DNA from 2 places in the Mycetocola sp. BIGb0189 genome. Region 2 is predicted to be linked to the other one. Evidence: riboswitches for the same ligand, from Rfam matches in the RefSeq annotation. Region 2 holds a riboswitch; the other holds the start of a gene.
What was found. A riboswitch is a leader RNA that binds a small molecule or an ion and turns the genes downstream of it on or off. The one in region 2 is predicted to bind FMN.
Positions count from the first base shown of each region.

Region 1: it holds a riboswitch for FMN, as region 2 does, so the genes downstream of both, ribD (bifunctional diaminohydroxyphosphoribosylaminopyrimidine deaminase/5-amino-6-(5-phosphoribosylamino)uracil reductase RibD) here and pnuC (nicotinamide riboside transporter PnuC) in region 2, are expected to answer to the same signal.

Region 1 is NZ_JANUED010000005.1:295,157-298,556, forward strand. It holds gene M2390_RS10160 (sugar-binding transcriptional regulator) at 404-1,390, shown strand; FMN riboswitch at 1,540-1,686, shown strand; gene ribD (bifunctional diaminohydroxyphosphoribosylaminopyrimidine deaminase/5-amino-6-(5-phosphoribosylamino)uracil reductase RibD) at 1,781-2,854, shown strand; gene M2390_RS10170 (riboflavin synthase) at 2,854-3,400, shown strand, end outside.
Region 2 is NZ_JANUED010000003.1:227,640-231,039, reverse strand. It holds gene M2390_RS05890 (YchJ family protein) at 240-629, opposite strand; gene M2390_RS05885 (SOS response-associated peptidase) at 690-1,409, shown strand; FMN riboswitch at 1,496-1,624, shown strand; gene pnuC (nicotinamide riboside transporter PnuC) at 1,696-2,391, shown strand; gene M2390_RS05875 (co-chaperone YbbN) at 2,439-2,768, opposite strand; gene M2390_RS05870 (diaminopimelate dehydrogenase) at 2,901-3,400, shown strand, end outside.

The DNA.
Region 1 (3,400 bases), on a different contig from region 2:
CGGGTCTGCTTCGACCGGCAACGCTCGCGGGGTGAAACGCCACCGACTCTGGGGACGTCTTTGACTCCAATGTGTTACATCGTTCCCACAACATAACACAGAACTCTGTTATATCTAACATTCATACTGTGATTTATATCGTGAAACGAGATATATCTCCGGTTCGGCGGGCAAATATCACATGACATTCGAAAACATCACATGGATCGTGTGATGTGCAATACGGTGCGCGCACGGCACCCGTGCACACGCACACGAAAAAATGGTTAAGCTCGGAGGTGAAGTCTTGCGACGGTGAACGCGGCGATCCCGCACCACCACGCGGGCCCGCACATCACACCCGCAATACATCCGCCACCTGACCGGCCCCGCTGGCGGCCGCACGGCGCAAGGAGTTTTACCAATGTCGGTTCCCGAATCGTTTTCCCTCAGTGGGAAAACTCGTGACGCCCTAACCGCCGCGCAGCTCTACTATCTGCAGGATCTGACCATGGATGCGATCGCCGCCGAGCTGCATACCTCGCGCTCAAGCGTCTCGCGTCTGCTGGGCCATGCCCGCGAGACCGGCCTGGTGGAAATCCAGGTTCGCTCCCCGCTGGATGCCCCGCGTCAGCTGGAAAACGACATTCGTCAGCAGTTCGGCGTGGTCGCCCACGTGGTCTCGGTCCCCGACCAGATCAGCGACGTGGATCGCCTCGACCGGGTCGCGCTCTATGCCGCCCGCATCCTCGGCGGCTTCTTCGACTCCAACATGTCGATGGGTGTGGCATGGGGTTCCACCATGAGCGCGGTCTCCCGCAACCTCTCATCCAAGCCCACCCACAACTCGCTCATCGTGCAGCTCAACGGTGCCGCCAACCCGCGCACCACGGGTATCGCCTATGCCAGCGAGATCCTGCAGCGCTTTGGTGCCGCGTTCGGGGCGGCGATCCAGCAGTTCCCGGTGCCCGCCGTGTTTGATGATCCCAACACCAAGACCGCGATGTGGCGTGAGCGCAGCGTGAGCCGCGTGGTGGAGCGCCAGAACGCGCTGGACATTGCGGTCTTCGGTCTCGGCTCGACCTACTCCGACGTCCCCAGCCACCTCTACGTCGCCGGCTACATCGACGATGCGGACCTCGCCGTGATGCGCGAGGACGGGGTTGTCGGTGACGTCGCCACCGTGTTCTATCGCGAGGATGGCAGCAGCGACAACATCGCCCTGAACTCCCGCTCGTCGGGCCCGAGCCTCGACGTGCTGCGCGGCATCTCCCGCCGCGTCGGCGTGGTCTCCGGCGCCGGCAAGCTGCGCACCCTGCGCGGCGCCCTGGCCGCCGGCCTGATCACCGACCTGATCGTGGACGCCGGCACCGCCCGCCGTCTGGTCGACCAGGGTCCACTGGACGCCTAGCCCGCCCGCAGACAGAGACGCTCCCCTCGAGTTCGAGGGGAGCGTCTCTGTCTGCGGCCACGGCGGCCCCGAGCAGCCGCCGGAAAAAAGTCTCGGTGTGTCGGAATACTTCCACCGGGCAGTGCGGTTGACCTACGATAGATAACAAATAGTGCTCCGGGGTTGGTGAGAGTCCAAACCGGCGGTGAGAGTCCGCGAGCCCGTTCTTTTTCGGAAGGAGGGGTTGAGCCGGTGAAATTCCGGCACCGACGGTTATGGGTCCTGCGGGATTCGAGTCCGGATGAGAGGTAGCACACGCGGATTTGACGACCCCTCGTCAGGTGCGCGCAAATCGGTGACGCTCGCGTCGCCATCCTCCCGGAGTGCGCTCGAGAAAAGGCAACCACTCCGATGATCACCCCAGACCGCCTAGACGCGGCCGTCCTCGACGCGGCCATGGGCCGCGCCCTGGAGATCGCCACCCGCGGGCCCGACGGTGGGCCCAACCCGCGGGTTGGCTGCGTCATCCTCAGCCCCGATGGGCACACCCTCGCCGAGGGCTGGCACCGTGGTGCCGGCACCGCCCACGCCGAGGTGGACGCACTCTCCCACCTGGCACCGGGCGAGGCCCGCGGCGCGACCGCCGTGGTCACCCTGGAACCGTGCAATCACACCGGACGCACCGGCCCCTGCGCGCAGGCGCTGATTGCAGCCGGCGTCGCCGAGGTGTACTTCGCGGTGCCCGATCCCGGAGCGGTGTCCAGCCACGGTGCGCAGACCCTGATCGACGCGGGCATCCCCGCGCGGCTGGGACCGCGCCGCGAACAGGCGGAGGAGCTGCTGGCCGGCTGGCTGCGGGATGCCCGACGCGGACGCCCGACCGTGACCGTCAAGTGGGCCACCAGCCTGGATGGCCGCGCGGCCGCCGCCGACGGGACCAGCCAGTGGATCACCGGACCCGACGCCCGTGCCGATGTGCACCTCGAACGCTCCCGCCACGACGCAATCGCCGTGGGCACCGGAACCGTCCTGGCCGATGATCCCGCACTCACCGCCCGCGGCGAGGAAAACGGTGCGCCGCTGGCCCAGCCGATCCCCGTGGTGTTTGGCCACCGCGAGGTGCCGGCGAACGCGCAGCTGCGCAGCCACCCGCGCGAGCTCATTACCCTCAGCGGCGATGATCTGGCCGCGGATCTTGATGTTCTGTGGAAACGCGGCATCCGATCGGTGTTTGTGGAGGGCGGCCCGAGCCTCGCCAGCGCCTTCATCCGTGCCGGGTTTGCCGACCGCGTCCTGGTCTATGTTGCGCCCACCCTGATCGGCGGCCCGAAGCTCGCGCTGACCGACCTCGGTGTGGACACCATCACCGACCAGCATCGCCTCGTCTTCACCGATGTTCGACACCTGGGATCGGATCTGCGCCTCACCGCCGAACCGGTCGCCCCCGAAACCCCATCCACCCACCCGACGTCTGGAGCCCACTAGTGTTTACCGGAATCATTGAGGAGCTCGGCACCATCACCGCGCTCGTTCCCAGTGCCGATGCCCTGCGCATCACCGTGGAGGGACCGCTCGTGGTCTCCGACGCCGGGCACGGCGATTCGATTGCCGTGAGCGGCGTGTGCCTGACCGTGATCGAGCAGACCGCAACCTCCTTCACCGCCGACGTCATGGCCCAGACCCTCGTTATGTCTGCCCTGGATGGGGCGACCGTGGGAACCCGGGTCAACCTCGAGCGCGCCGCCCAGGTGGGCGATCGCCTCGGTGGTCACATCGTTCAGGGCCATGTGGATGGCACCGGCACCCTGCTTCAGGTCACCCCGGGTGACGCCTGGCGGGTACTGCGCTTCTCGCTGCCGATCGAGCACGCATCCCTGGTCACCGATAAGGGGTCGATCACCGTGGACGGGGTCTCCCTCACGGTCAGCGCGATCTCCGATCCCGCCGAAACGGCCCCCTGGTTCGAGGTCTCGCTGATTCCCGAAACCCTGGTCGCTACGACCCTCGGCGAGCGCCGGATCGGCGACACCG
Region 2 (3,400 bases):
CCACAGAAGCGTGTGCGAGGAGAAACAGGGCGGGATTTTGACACGTAATTGACGTGTCAAAATGCCTAGTCGCCACAGGGGCATGTGTGTGGGAGAAACGGCGACGTGCCCCCCGCTCACCACACCGGGCCGCACTGGACCGGACCGGACCGCGTCTCAATCAGGATCGTCCCAGGAGTGGGCTAAGCGCCACACGGCTGCTAACTAGCGACTAGCGACTAGCGACTAGCGACTAGCGGCTAGCCGATGGTGGGGTCGGCGTCGCGGTAGTACCAGCGGCCGTTTTCGCGGGTGAAGTGGCTGCGTTCGTGCTGGGTGCCCTTGCCGTCCGGGGAGCGGTAGTAGGCGGTGAATTCGACCGTGCCGACGCGGTCCAGGGGGCCGCCGGCGCTGGTGCCCTCGATGTCGAGGCGGTACCAGCGCAGGTCGGGGTCGAGCTCCAGGGCACCGGGACGGGTGTGCGGGTGCCAGGTGTGCAGCAGGTAGTCCACATCGCCCACTGCGAACGCCGAGAAGCGCGAGCGCATCAGCGCCTCGGCCGTGGCCGCCGGGGTGCCGGCATGGGCGCGACCGCAGCACTCACCGTAGGTGAGGCCGCTCAGGCACGGGCAGCGCAGTGTGGGATCCATGCCTCAATTCTCCCACGATGTCCCCACCAGCGGATAACATCTCAGGAAAGGAGGCTGCGCATGTGTGGACGCTTTGCCATGGATGGCGAGATCAACAGCATGATCGTCGAGTTTATCGAGGAGACCGGGCGCGCTCCGGCCGAGTGGCGGCCGTCGTGGCAGCCTTCCTGGAACATCGCCCCGACCCAGCAGATCCCGATCCTGCTCGAGGCCACGCGGCCCGAGCTGAATCGTGAGCTGCGTTTCGAGAGTGCCTCCTGGTCGCTGGTCCCACGCTGGTCCGAGACGCTGCGCCCCAAGTTCCCCACGTTCAATGCGCGGATCGAAACCGCCGCCGAAAAGCCCACGTTCAAAACCGCGGTCAGGCATCAGCGCGCCGTCGTGTTTGCCACCGGCTACTATGAGTGGCGCACCGAGGACGGGGTCAAGGTGCCCTATTTCATCCGTCCCGCAGCCCATCAGATCACCGCATTTGCCGGGCTCTACTCCTGGTGGCCGGACCCCGCGCTTCCGGAGAATGACCCGGCACGCTGGCACCTCACCGCGACCATCCTGACCCAGCCCACCGCACCCAACCTGGCCGAGATTCATGACCGTAATCCGGTGTTCCTCCCACGGGAGCTGTGGCTCCACTGGATCGACGGCTCGGTTACCGGCGATGCCGCCCTGCTGGGCACGGTGGCCGAGGCCGGAGCCGCCTGGGCGCGGGACTTCCGCGTGGATCGGGTGGGTCCGGTGCGCGGAAACAGTCCCGAACTCATCGACCCGGTGGCCGCCTAGGAACGCCGCACCGATGTCAAGAATCGTCATCCTCCCGGCCCACACGAGCGTGCGGAACAAAATCCACGGGGCCCGCGTTAGACTGATCGAGTGCTCCGGGGTCGGTGTAATTCCGAACCGGCGGTGATAGTCCGCGAACCGCATGGGAAACTTTGTGGCCGAATCGGTGAAATTCCGATACCGACAGTTAGAGTCTGGATGAGAGAAGCACGCTTTGGTGTTTGTTGACGTTTAACATTCCCTTGGTATTTCCCCCGCAGTTTCGCACGCGGAAGGAGAAAAACCATTGAACGTCATTACCTGGCTCTTTGACGCCCAGCTTCACATCGGATCGCAAACGATCCTCTGGCGCGAAATCATCGGCAACGTCTTCGGGCTGATCTGCGCGATCGGCGGCATGCGCCGTAAGTCCTGGGCCTGGCCGGTCGGCATCATCGGCAACCTGCTGCTGCTGACGGTGTTCCTGGGTGCGGTGTTCCACACCCCGAACCCGACAAACCTGCTGGGTCAGGCCGGACGGCAGATCATGTTCCTGATCGTGGCCGTGTACGGCTGGATCCGCTGGCACCAGTCCCGCGGGGGCCAGGCCGTGGCGATCTCGCCGCGCTGGGCCAGCGGGAAGCAGCGCATCTTCCTGGTGGTCGCCCTGGTGGGTGGCACCGCGATCCTCACGCCGGTGTTCCGCGCGCTGGGCTCCTTCGAACCGGTCTGGGCCGACGCCTGGATCTTCATGGGTTCGCTGCTCGCCACCTACGGGATGGCCCGCGGGTGGGTCGAGTTCTGGCTGATCTGGGTGGCCGTGGACGCCGTGGGTGTGCCGCTGCTGGTGAGCGCCGGGTACTACGCCTCGGCGTTTATGTATCTGTTCTACGGGGCCTTCACGCTGATCGGATTCTTTGTGTGGTGGCGGATCAACCGGGTCGAGTCGGCCGCCCGTGCGCTGCTGGATACCGATTCGGCGATGCCGGTGCTGCGCGGCTAAACCCGCACGCGCCGCATGCTCCGCCGTGTCCCCCGCCGCGTCCCGCGCTAGCAGGCGCCGGAACTGCGGACCTCGATCAGGGCGTCGTCGATATCGGCGGCGGTCAGCACGTCGGCACGCGAGTAGACCAGGTGTCCCCCGCGGTAGATCAGCGTGGTCGGGATCGAACGCACACCCAGCTTCTGGGCCAGCTCGGGCTCGGCCACGGTGTCCACCGAGCCATAAAACACGTCCGGGTGCGCGGCCGAGGAGGCCCGGAACACGTCGGCAAAGGCCAGGCAGGGGCCGCACCAGGCGGCCCAGAGATCAAGAATCACCAGGCGGTTGGATTCAAGAACGGATTCGAAGGACTCGGTGGTCACCGGCGTTACGGACATGGTTCCATGCTAAACCCGCCGCCACACCCCGGTGCACGAGCGTGCACCCCGCCGCCGGGCCGCACGGGCACTGCGCTAGGGTGGGGGTTCGTTTATCCGGGAGCGCTAGGCGCGGTAAGGGAGCAGCACAGCATGACACAGCAGATTCGGGTCGGCATCGTGGGGTACGGAAATCTCGGTCGCGGAGTGGAGGCCTCGCTCGCCCTCAACCCGGATCTGGAACTCGTGGGTGTCTTCACCCGGCGCGACCCCGAGGCCCTGAGCCCCGCCCGCCCGGAGACCCGGGTGTTCGGAATCGACGCCCTGGACGGGCTCGAAAACCGGATCGACGTGCTGATTCTCTGTGGCGGCTCCAAGGATGACCTGCCGATCCACGGTCCCGAACTCGCCGCCCGCTTCAGCACCGTGGACAGCTTTGACACCCACGCCCGCGTGCCTGAGTACTTTGCGGCCATGGATGCCGCAACCTCCGGCGAGCGCGTGGCGATCATCTCGGTGGGCTGGGATCCCGGTCTGTTCTCGATCAACCGGCTGTACGGCGAGGCCATCCTCCCCGACGGCGATACGCACACGTTCTGGGGCCGGGGCCTCAGCCAGGGACACTCGGACGCGATCCGTCGCATTCCCGGCGT